Regions from separate parts of the Devosia sp. Z11_6 genome, predicted to be linked through region 3. Evidence: predicted binding sites of a transcription regulator. Region 3 holds the regulator's gene; each other region holds the start of a gene.
What was found. The regulator LexA, encoded in region 3, represses DNA repair genes until DNA is damaged. The targets are predictions, from matches to a motif close to TGTTCNNNNTGTGTTCNG.
Positions count from the first base shown of each region.

Region 1: the regulator LexA is predicted to act here: its motif matches at 2,197-2,214, upstream of ruvC (crossover junction endodeoxyribonuclease RuvC).
Region 2: the regulator LexA is predicted to act here: its motif matches at 2,482-2,499, upstream of AC3YMN_RS14855 (PA0069 family radical SAM protein).

Region 1 is NZ_JBYUNQ010000001.1:381,391-385,282, forward strand. It holds gene AC3YMN_RS01815 (TIGR00282 family metallophosphoesterase) at 1-317, shown strand, start outside; gene AC3YMN_RS01820 (YebC/PmpR family DNA-binding transcriptional regulator) at 390-1,136, shown strand; gene AC3YMN_RS01825 (GGDEF domain-containing protein) at 1,153-1,944, opposite strand; gene ruvC (crossover junction endodeoxyribonuclease RuvC) at 2,256-2,762, shown strand; gene ruvA (Holliday junction branch migration protein RuvA) at 2,759-3,376, shown strand; gene ruvB (Holliday junction branch migration DNA helicase RuvB) at 3,474-3,892, shown strand, end outside.
Region 2 is NZ_JBYUNQ010000005.1:48,609-52,500, forward strand. It holds gene AC3YMN_RS14840 (MFS transporter) at 1-188, shown strand, start outside; gene moaB (molybdenum cofactor biosynthesis protein B) at 166-702, shown strand; gene AC3YMN_RS14850 (MDR family MFS transporter) at 760-2,244, opposite strand; gene AC3YMN_RS14855 (PA0069 family radical SAM protein) at 2,571-3,719, shown strand; gene rnhB (ribonuclease HII) at 3,785-3,892, shown strand, end outside.
Region 3 is NZ_JBYUNQ010000003.1:128,708-132,599, forward strand. It holds gene moaC (cyclic pyranopterin monophosphate synthase MoaC) at 1-25, shown strand, start outside; gene AC3YMN_RS09985 (molybdopterin molybdotransferase MoeA) at 22-1,224, shown strand; gene lexA (transcriptional repressor LexA) at 1,333-2,046, shown strand; gene AC3YMN_RS09995 (NUDIX hydrolase) at 2,145-2,453, shown strand; gene AC3YMN_RS10000 (IlvD/Edd family dehydratase) at 3,138-3,892, opposite strand, start outside.

The sequences.
Region 1 (3,892 bases), on a different contig from region 3:
TCGATGGGCGGGCGAGCCTGGTGGTCGGCACCCACACCCATATCCCGACGGCTGACTTGCGCATTCTCAAGGGCGGCACGGCGCTGCTGGCGGATGCGGGCATGTGCGGGGACTACGACTCGGTGATCGGGGTGGACCCCGACGAGCCGCTGAACCGGTTCCTCACCGGCATTGCCAATGGCCGGTTCACGCCAGCCGAAGGGGAAGCGACCTTGTGCGGCGTGGCGGTGGAAACCGATCCGCGCACGGGACTGGCGGTCAAGGTGCTGCCGGTGCGGGTGGGCGGGGTCTTGGCGCAGGCGTTGCCCGAGTTCTAGCCCGCTTCACATTCGCGCCGGGCTTGCCTATAACGCGCCACCACAACAACACCAGACCCCAAGGACTGACCGATGGCCGGCCATTCACATGCCAAGAACATCATGCACCGCAAAGGCAAAAGCGATGCGGTGCGTTCCAAGGTCTTTTCCAAGCTGGCGCGCGAAATCACGGTGGCGGCCAAGATGGGCATGCCCGATCCGGCTTTCAATTCCCGGTTGCGCCTGGCGGTGACCAATGCGCGCGCCCAGTCCATGCCCAAGGACAACATCGATCGCGCTATCAAGAAGGCGATCGGCAGCGACGGCGAGAACTATGACGAAATCCGCTATGAGGGCTATGGCCCAGGTGGCGTCGCGATCATCGTGGAAACGCTGACCGACAATCGCAATCGCACCGCCTCCAATGTGCGCTCCTACTTCTCCAAGAATGGCGGCGCGATGGGGGAAACCAACTCGGTCGGGTTCATGTTCGACAAGGTTGGCGAGATCACCTATCCGGCAAGCGCCGGCAGTGCCGACGAGATCATGGAAGCCGCCATCGAGGCAGGCGCCGATGACGTCGAAAGCGACGAAGAGGGCCACTATATCTACACGAGCTTTGAGGCGATGGTGGAAGTGGCCGCCGCGCTGGAAAAGGCACTGGGCGAAGCAGAATCAGTCAAGGCCGTGTGGAAGCCGCAGACCAATACCCCCATCGATGCCGACAAGGGCGCGACGCTGATGAAGTTGATCGCTACGCTCGAAGAAGACGATGACGTGCAGAATGTTTATTCCAACTTCGAGATGAGCGACGAGGCCATGGCCAAGCTGGCCGACTAAGCCTCGACAAGGTTCCTCAGGCGCGTTGCAGGGCCTGGGGGAAGAACTGATCGGCCGCGACGATCGTCACGCGATTGCGGCCGGTTTGCTTGGCGTCATAAAGGCGCTGATCGGCAATCCGGAACAATTCGGAAAAACCGATGGCGCTGCCGAACACAGCGCCACCAATGCTGACGGACAGGGCTTGTACGGTGCCGCGCGGCACAAATTCAGCTTCATTGACCGCGCTGCGGATGCGTTCGGCAATAGCGCGCGTAATGTCGGCATCGACGCCGGGCAGGAACACGCCAAATTCCTCGCCGCCCATCCGCCCCACCAGATCTCCCGCCCGCAGCACCGAGCGGATCGCCCGGGCGATCACCGTCAGGGCAAGGTCGCCGGCATCGTGGCCGAACCGATCGTTGATCGATTTGAAGTTGTCGGCGTCGATCACCAGCAAGGCACCGCCCGGGGTGCTGTCGGCGCGCGCCAACTGCGTCGTCACCTGGGCGGTGAAGGCGCCGCGATTCAGACAAGAGGTGAGGCTGTCCGTGCGGGCGACCATGCCCAGCCGGCGATTGGCAATGGCAAGGCGCCGCAGCCGCAAGCTCAGGAGAAAAAGCAGCGGCACGCCCAGGAAGATGGGTAGCACCGTAGCGCTGATCATCGCCCGTTGCAGCGCTGCACCACCTAAATTCTCAAATAGCAGGGCATTGAACCCGACGGAAACCAGGACGCAGCCCAAGGTGCCGAACACGGTCCAGCGGGTGACGCTCGACCAGGTACGTGAGCCGCTCCCCCCGATGCTATCCTGAAAAGGGCTAGCCATTGGCTACCCACCTTTCCGGGCGCTGCCCATAGGTGGTGAGCGCAGACGCGAGCGAGTGCCCAGGGCGGGGTAACGCGGTCAGGCGCGGCAATGCACAGAAGCGTCGCGGCGCCAAAGGGGCGCAGCAAACCAGGTCACAGCTCATAAGTTAATGCCCCTTCATGAACATTGCCGAACCTAGAAGGCGCTTCTTGAAAATGGGGTTTGTGCAATGGGTGGAATTTTACGCGTGTCGCTTCTTCCACAGGGCTCCGTTGCTGCTTTGTTCACTTCTGCTTGGTAGGAGAAGCGCCTTCAGGTATGGGTGAAACATGACACCACCAGTGCGAATCATCGGCATCGATCCAGGACTGCGGCGCTGCGGTTGGGGGGTAATCGAAACCCAGGGCAACAAGCTGCAATTCATCGCCTGCGGCACGGTCACTCCGCCCACGGAAGGCGAATTGGCGCAGCGCCTCGCGATCCTTTTTACGGAGTTGCTGGACCTGCTGGAGCGGTTTGCGCCCGATGAGGCGGCGGTGGAAGAAACCTTCGTGAACTCGGGACCACGCTCGGCGCTGATCCTGGGACAGGCGAGGGGGGTGGCGCTGATGACGCCGGCCCATCGCGGCATTCCGGTGGCGGAATATGCCACCAATCTCGTCAAGAAATCGATCGTGGGCACCGGGCACGCGGAAAAGGAACAGGTGGCGCTGATGGTCAAGACCTTGCTGCCCACGGCCAAGATCAAGGGCGCCGACGCGGCCGACGCACTTGCGATCGCGATCTGCCATGCCCATCACCGGGTTGCGGCGCAACGGGCACGGATGAGCGCATGATCGGCAAGCTCAAGGGTGCCGTCGACAGCTTTGGCGATGATCATGTGCTCATCGATGTGGGAGGGGTCTGCTACGAGGCCTTTTGCTCGTCGCGCACTTTGCAGGGATTGCCCCGGGTCGGGGAAGCAACCGTGGTGTTCATCGAAACCGTGGTGCGCGAAGACATGATCCGGCTTTATGGCTTTGGCAGCGAAGCCGAAAAGGGCTGGTTCAACCTCCTCATGACCGTGCAGGGCGTTGGCGCGCGGGTGGCGCTTGGGATCCTGTCCGCCCTGTCACCATCGGAATTGTCGAGCGCTATTGCACTAGGTGACAAGGCGATGATCGGGCGGGCCAATGGGGTTGGGCCCAAGCTGGCGTTGCGATTGGTGACCGAGCTCAAGGGCAAGGCGCCGCAGGGCGGGGGCATTGACGCGGGCACGCTCGGGCTGCAGACCGCCTTGGGCGAAGGAACCGCCGGCGGGAATGTAGCCGATGCGGTTTCCGCTTTGGTCAATCTGGGGTATTCGGGGGCGCAAGCTTCCGCCGCCCTGGCGCGGGTTGTGGCCCGTGAGGGGGATGATACCGCGACCGAAAAGCTGATCCGGCTGGGCCTGCGCGAGTTGAGCCAGTGATGGTCTTTCCGAGCCGCTCCGCCGCCAGCGCTGAGCCGGCGAACATGATGTTGGAGACAGCCATGGTGCTCCCGCTAACGCAAGTCAGGGCATCCGTTTGACCGATCTTACTTCTCCCGTTGCCGGGCGCGATGAGCCACTGGATGTGGCACTGCGCCCGTCCGGCTTTTCGGAATTTGTCGGGCAGGCGGCGGCGCGTGCCAATCTTGAGGTGTTCATCGAGGCCGCCAAGAAGCGCGGTGCGGCGCTCGATCATGTGTTGTTTGTGGGGCCGCCTGGCCTGGGCAAGACCACATTGGCGCAGATCATTTCGCGCGAGCTCGGCGTGGGCTTTCGCGCGACTTCTGGCCCGGTGATCGCCAAGGCTGGGGATCTGGCGGCACTCCTAACCAATCTCGAAGATCGCGATGTGCTGTTTATCGACGAGATCCACCGCCTCAACCCGGCGATTGAGGAAGTGCTGTATCCCGCCATGGAGGATTTCCAGCTTGACCTGATCATCGGGGAGGGGCCGGC
Region 2 (3,892 bases), on a different contig from region 3:
TTCTGCGCATGCGCATCCGCAACGCGCCCGATGCAGCTACGCGCACCCCGTTCCAGCCCATGGCCTCGGACGAGCAGGTGACGCCAGAAACGGTGGCGCTTGATCCACGGGCCGATATCGAGGAAACCGAACTCGACGAACAGCAGGCTGCAGCGGAGCAAAGCGATGTTTATCACGGCAAGATTTGACGACCGCGAGTTCCGGCCCCTGTCCATCGCCGTGCTCGCCGTGTCGGACACCCGCACGCTCGAGACCGACACCTCCGGCGCCCTGCTTGTTTCCATGCTGGAAGCCGATGGTCATCGTTGCGCTGGCCGCAGCGTGGTGCCTGATGATGTGCAGGCGATCCGGGCGGCCGTTCAGGCCTGGGTTGCGGACCCGCAAGTGGACGTGGTGCTGACCACGGGCGGCACCGGCTTTTCCGGCCGCGATGTCACCCCCGAAGCCATCGAGCCGCTGTTCAACAAGCGCATGGACGGCTTTTCGGTCCTGTTCCACCAATACTCGGCCACCAAGATCGGCACGTCCTCGATTCAGTCGCGCGCCACGGCTGGGCTGATCGGGGAAACCTTTGTGTTCTGCCTGCCGGGCTCCCGCGGCGCCTGCCGGGACGCCTGGGAGGGCATTTTGCGCGATCAGCTCGATTATCGGCACAAACCCTGCAATTTCGTGGAAGTGATGCCACGTCTCGCCGAGCGCTGAAACGCAGAACGGCGGCCCCAAGGCCGCCGTTCTGAAGTTCCACCAGCCTTGAGAAGCTTAGTGCCCGTGCACCATGCCCGGCGTGCCGCCCTTGGGCTTGCGCACAAAGAATGCGGCCACGATCGCGAACAGCGAGATAATCGCCCCCACAAAGAACGCCGAGCGGATGCCGCCCGCCGCTGCCGCCAATGGCTCGGCACCACCGGCCAGCAGATTGGCCGACTGCAGGGTCATCAGCGCCACAAACAACGCCGTGCCCGCTGCCCCGGCCACCTGCTGCACCGTGCCGATCACGGCGCTGCCATGCGAATATAGCTTGGGCTGGAGCGAACCCAGGCTCGCCGAAAACAGGGGCGTGAACATCAGCGACAAACCGACGCTGAAGGCCAGATGGGCGGCGAGCAGCCAGCCAAAGGGCGTGCTTTCCGTGACCATGGTCAGGCTCCACAAGACGAGGCTCACAATGGTCGCGCCGGGCACGAGCAGCACGGTTGGGCCATGTTTGTCATAGAGCCGACCTACCACTGGCGCGCAGAGCCCCATAACGAGGCCGCCCGGCAGCAGCATCAAGCCGGTCTGCAGCGTCGAGAGCCCCAGAACGTTCTGCAGATAGATGGGCAGCAGGATCAACATACCGAACATCGCCATCATCATCACCGCCATCAGCACCACCGAGATGCTGAAGGTCGGCGTTTGCAGGGTGCGCAGATCAAGCAGGGCACGGTCGCGCTTTTGGAGGGACAGCTGGCGCAGCACGAAGAGCCCGATCACTACGATGCCCAGCACCAGCGGCGCCCAGGCCGGCACGGGACCGGGATGGCTCGCAGCTTCCCCCAGCCCGCTTAGCCCATAAACCAGGCTGCCAAAACCCACCACCGACATACCGACCGAAATCACATCGATTGGCACGGATTTGGGCGTCGAAACATTGCGGATGCGCGCAAATCCCAGGGCGAGGCTCCCCAGCGCAATCGGCAAAACCAGGATAAACATCCAGCGCCAATCCAGCTGCGACAGGATCAGGCCCGAAATGGTCGGGCCGATCGCTGGCGCCACCGAGATCACCGTCGAGATATTGCCCATGGTCTTGCCCCGCGTTGCGGGCGGCACGAGGTTCATCACCGTGGTCATCAGCAGCGGCATCATGATCGCCGTGCCGATGGCCTGCACCACCCGACCCGCAATCAGCAGTTCAATGCCAGGAGCGGTGGCGCAGATCAGGGTGCCGAGCGAAAACGTGCTCATGGCGGCGACAAACACCGGCCGCGTATGAAAGCGCTGCAGCAAGAAGCCGGTGATGGGAATCACCACCGCCATGGTCAGCAGAAACGCCGTGGTCAGCCACTGGCCGGCGCTTGCGGTGATCCCCAGATCGGTCATCAGGTGCGGCAGTGCCACGCCCATGATGGTTTCGTTCAGGATCACCACAAAGGCCGAAACCAGCAGCAGGTTGATCACCAGCCGATTGCGCGCGCCAAGCCCTGGCTCAGCTGCGGCGGCGGATGGGGGCACAGCATCTAAAACAGAAGCATCGCTGGACATGGTGTGCCTTTCGCAGAATTGAATTTGTTCGGTCCCGGGCAGCTGGAACACAGCCCTGACGATCGGGCCAACCCGATTTCGACATCGCCGAAGCGAGTGGGGTCAGCGCCCTTGGCCGGGTCGGGTAGTTTAGTGGGTGCAAGCGCTCCAGTCCACCCCGCGCGCGTGCAGGGCAGTCTTGCATCAGCCGTTCCCCACGCCCATTTGATGGGTCGAGGCAGCTCAGCTGTTCACCCTTGTTCTTGTTTTGTTCTCGTGCGTGCGCTATGTGAATCCCACGCTGCGTGCCGTCGCGATTCGACCGGCAAGCGCAAGGAGATCGCCTCATGGCCCTTTATCAAGCGCCGTCCTTTGAAGCCCTGGAAAAGCTCAGCCGCAGCCGCGACGCCGATCTGGCGCGGCGCGAACTGGTCGATCCCAGCCGCAATCGCGGCCGGGGCGCGCAATCCAATCGCAGCGGCCGCTTCGAGCGCCAGGCCCGGGAGAGCTTTGATGACGGCTGGAACAGCGTCGAAACACTGCCCCAGTTCGAAACCATCGAGCATATCGAGCGCGCCAAGACCATCATCACCAGCAATGACAGCCCCGATATCGGCTTTGATCGCTCGATCAATGCCTATCGCGGCTGCGAGCATGGCTGTTCCTATTGCTTTGCCCGCCCCAGCCACGCCTTCCTCGGCCATTCCGCCGGCATCGAGTTCGAGCGCGACATCTATGTCAAAACCAATGCGGTGGAAGCGCTGCGCGCGGAACTCGGCGCCAAGAACTATCGCGTCAAGCCGGTGGCAATGGGCACCAATACGGACCCCTATCAGCCCGCCGAGCGCAAGCATAAGCTGACGCGCGGGATCCTCGAAGTGATGCTGGAAACGCGCCACCCCGTTACCATCACCACCAAGTCGGCCCTCCTGATCCGCGACCTCGACCTTCTGACTGAGTTGGCCAAGCTCCGGCTCGTCAAGGTCGGCATTTCCATGACCTCGATGGACCACAAGCTCAGCCGCAAGATGGAGCCGCGTGCCTCCTCCCCGGCCCGGCGCCTCGAAGCCATTCGGCTTCTGTCGGAAGCGGGCGTGCCGGTCTCCGTACTCGCCTCCCCGATGATCCCGGCGATCAACGACATGGAGCTCGAGCGCATCCTCGATGCCGCCGCCGCCCAAGGTGCCAAGGGAGCCGCGATGATCCTGCTGCGCTTGCCCGGCGAAGTGCGCGACATCTTCCGGGAATGGCTGCTGCGCCATTTCCCCGACCGGGTGCGGCATGTGCTATCGCTGGTGCGCGATACCCGTGGTGGCAAGGATTATGACTCGCGCTGGGGCACCCGCATGACGGGCGAAGGCCCTTATGCGACCCTGCTGACCCAGCGCTTCGAAAAGGCGCGCGAGCGCTATGGGCTCGACGCCAAGCTTCCGGGCCTGCGCAGCGACCTTTTCGTCGCCCCCAAGCTCGAAGACCGGCAGATGAGCCTCTTCTGATTTGTGATCCCGGCGCGACTTGGCGCCGGGTTGACGCCGCGCAGGCCCATCGCGATGCTGGCGGCATGCTGATCGAATCACCCATCCAGCTTGAACCCGATTATTCCCATGAGCTTGCCGCGCAGGCCCGTGGGGCGCGCGTCGTCGCCGGCGTGGACGAAGCCGGCCGCGGT
Region 3 (3,892 bases):
CGGCGATTTTCAGCGGGCGCCATGAGCCTGCTCCCGGTTGAAGACGCCCTCACGGCCATTTTCGCCCGCGTGCCGCCCGCCCGCACCGAGTCGGTGCCGCTGGAAGCTGCCGCCGGCCGGGTGTTGACCGAGCCCCTGCTTGCCCGTCATGACCAGCCGCCCTTCCCTGCCAGCGCTATGGACGGCTATGCCGTGCGCGCCGCCGATATCGTGCCGGGCGCGAGCCTTGCGGTCGTGGGTACCGCCCAAGCCGGCGCCGGTTTTGGCGCGGAAGTCGCCCCGGGCACCTGCGTGCGCATTTTTACCGGGGCGCCCGTGCCCCCCCGCGCGGATGCCGTGATCATGCAGGAGGAAGCGACCCGCACCGGCGACCGCGTCAGCTTTGCCGCCCAGCCTCCCATCGGGCGTAGCATTCGCCCGCTTGGCGACGATTTCCGCCAAGGCCAAGAGCTGATTCCGAGAGGCTCTCGCCTCACTCCCATGCAACTGGCCGTCGCGGCCGCCGCTAATTGCGCGACGCTGCCCGTCGCCGTGCAGCCGCGCATAGCGCTCCTTGCCACCGGGGACGAACTGGTGCTGCCCGGCGCCACGCTCGGACCGGGCCAGATCGTCGCCTCCAACAGCTTTGGTTTGCGGCCGCTGCTTGCGCCTTACGCCGCCGAGATCCGCGACTACGGCATCGCTCCCGACAACCGCGCGGCGCTTGCCGAGCGCCTCGCCGCCATCTTTGCCGAAGCGCCCGATTTCGTCATCACCACGGGCGGCGCCAGTGTTGGCGACCATGACATCGTGCAGGAAATCCTGCTGAGTCTCGGCGTCCAGCTCGATTTCTGGCGCATCAATATGCGCCCGGGCAAGCCGCTTATGTTCGGCACAATGGCCAAAACCCTGGTGTTTGGCCTGCCTGGCAATCCGGTTTCGGCCATGGTGACCGCCGCCGTCTTCATCAAGCCGGCGCTCCGCCGCTGGCTCGGCGTCGCCGAACCCGCCCGCTGGCACCTGCCGCTTCTTGCGCCCACGCCGCCCAATACCGCCCGGCGCCACTTCATGCGTGCCCAAATGGTGCATTCAAGCCAAGGTGCGGGCTTGCTCCCGATCAGCGAAACCGATAGCGGTCATACCTCCTCGCTGGCCCGTGCCGATATGCTGCTGGTGCAGCCGGAGTACGATCCCGGACAACCCGCCGGCACCCTAGCTGCGGCCATTCCGCTGGACGGGTTCTAAGCAGAGCCAAAGAATTTTCTCCTGCGCCCTTGAGCGTTATTGCAGAACATAACTGGAACACCTATGCTCGTTCAGTCTTTGTTCCGATTCTGCGATTGAAGGGCTCCGATGCTGACGCGCAAGCAACATGAACTGCTGATGTTCATCCATGAGCGGATGAAGGAAAGCGGCATTCCCCCTTCGTTTGACGAGATGAAGGACGCGTTGGATCTGGCCTCCAAGTCGGGCATTCACCGCCTGATCACGGCGCTTGAGGAGCGCGGCTTCATCCGCCGCCTGCCCAATCGCGCGCGGGCACTGGAAGTGCTCAAACTCCCCGATTCGATGAACCCCGCGCTCGGCGGCCGCAAGGCCCGCTTCGAGCCCAGCGTCATCGAAGGCAATCTGGGCCGTGTTGCCGCTCCGCCGCCACGCTCGGGCTGGAGCGATGATTATGTGCGCCCCGTCGCGGTCCCGGTCATGGGCCGGATCGCCGCCGGTACCCCCATCGAGGCCATCCAGAGCCACTCCCACACGATCTCGGTGCCGCCCGAGATGCTTGGCCCGGGCGAGCACTATGCTCTGGAAGTGCGCGGCGATTCGATGATCGATGCGGGCATTTTCGATGGCGACACTGTGCTGATTCGTCGCCAGGATGTTGCCGGGACCGGCGAGATCATCGTTGCGCTGGTGGATGACGAGGAAGCCACCCTCAAGCGGCTGCGCCGCAAGGGCAACACCATCGCGCTTGAAGCGGCCAATCCCGCCTACGAAACCCGCATCTTCCCGCCCGACCGCGTCAAGGTTCAGGGCCGCCTCGTGGGCCTGCTGCGTAAATATTGACCCCGAGGGTCGAAAAACTCTGTCCCGTTCTGCTGCGGGTGGTGGCGCAAGAACGCCAGTGCTTGGCGTTCAGGCATCCTTTGGCTGGCTTGCAGCTGGTGAAAGGAACGCGGGAAGGCTCCGAGCCGATGGAAGTCGGTGCTCTGCGCGAACTCGCAGAGGAGTCAGGCCTCCAGGCAGAGGCTTTGCGCACGCTGCCATCCAGCAATTCCATTGCAGAGCAACAGCTTTGGCACTTCGTTGTGGTGAGTGCCGCCGCTCCCGTCCCCGAACACTGGTGTTACTTTACGCAAGATGATGTTGGTCATTGGTTCGAGTTCTTCTGGTGGCCACTCGAGCGCCAACCCGGACCCGAATGGCACCCCATGTTTCAGCGCGCCCTCGCCCATATAGGTCGCCACGCCTGAGCCCTGAGTTGGCCAGGAACAAGCGTCTTCAACGGAGCTCGTTGACGCCCAATAGTCCTCATGAGCCGCACCAGACCAGCGCCTTTGTGCCCCCTCCTTCACCCTCCCCCTTGAGGGGAGGGCCGGGGTGGGGGTTCAGTCCCCTCCTCCGCGAGTGACGTTAGACCCGGCTGGCCACCTCCAGCGTGCAATCCGCTCAAGCCCCATGCCCCCCGACAATAACTTATCCCCGCCCCCGCCGATCGCCCGCATAGTCTCCTCATCCGCGCACCCAAGCGAGATCATGACGAGTGGTTGGTGCGTGGAGGCTGGAGGATCGTGGGTCGCCGCGATCCGGCCGGTGTCCGCAAGAGCCGTGGACCTCTATCGTCCGGTGGTCTTGGGTGAAGAATCGCGATGGCAGCTGCACTGGCCATCGGAACCCTGATGTGGCGCAGGCAGCGGTGCCCGCCAGGGTTTAGTTCAACATCCGCGGAATCTGGCATGCGCCGCAGGAGGGAGCGGGCATCGGCACCCAGTCGCTGTTGGCGAGGCGGAGCTTCCGTTTTGCGCAACGTTTTTTGAGGCAATGCCTCGCCAACGCCGCTCCCAACCGGAGGCCTCGTGCCGACCGGAGTTTCGCCGTGCCTTGGAAACAAAAATCCCCGCCGAAGCGGGGATCTCGAAGTCGTTGGGGCTCAAGCCCTAGTGGTTGTCGCGCGGCACGCCATAGGTCTGGGCAATGCGCTGGTAAGCCACTGCTGGCTTGAGTACGGCGCCATTGCCAAGCTGGTCGACCAGCCCGCGCTGGATTTCCTGCCAGGGCGTCTGGTGCGCGGGGTACTTGTAGCCGCCCGCTTCCGCCAGTTCTTGCCGGCGCGTCGCAATCTCGGCGTCCGAGATCAGGATATCGGCGGTGCCATTGTTGAGGTCGATACGCACCCGGTCACCCGTGCGTAGGATGGCCAGGTTGCCGCCCGCTGCCGCTTCAGGCGAAGCGTTGAGGATCGAGGGCGAGCCCGACGTGCCGGATTGGCGCCCGTCGCCGATACAGGCCAGCGCGTGGACGCCCTTCTTGATGAGGTAGGCAGGGGGCCGCATATTGACGACTTCAGCCGCCCCCGGATAGCCGATCGGGCCCGCGCCGCGCATGAACAGCAGCGTGTGCTCGTCGATATCGAGGGAGGGATCATCGATCCGGTGGTGATAGTCCTCAGGACCATCGAACACCACGGCCTTGCCCTCGAACATGCCGGGATGCTCGGGATTGGCAAGGTAGCGCTCGCGGAACTCGGGCGAGATCACGCTGGTCTTCATGATCGCGTTGTCGAAGAGATTGCCGCGCAGCACCAGGAACCCGGCTTCTTCCTTGAGCGGCTGCTCGAACGGGCGGATCACCTTCTCGTCCTGGATGGGGGTGTTGCGGCAGTTCTCGCCGATGGTCTTGCCGTTGACGGTGG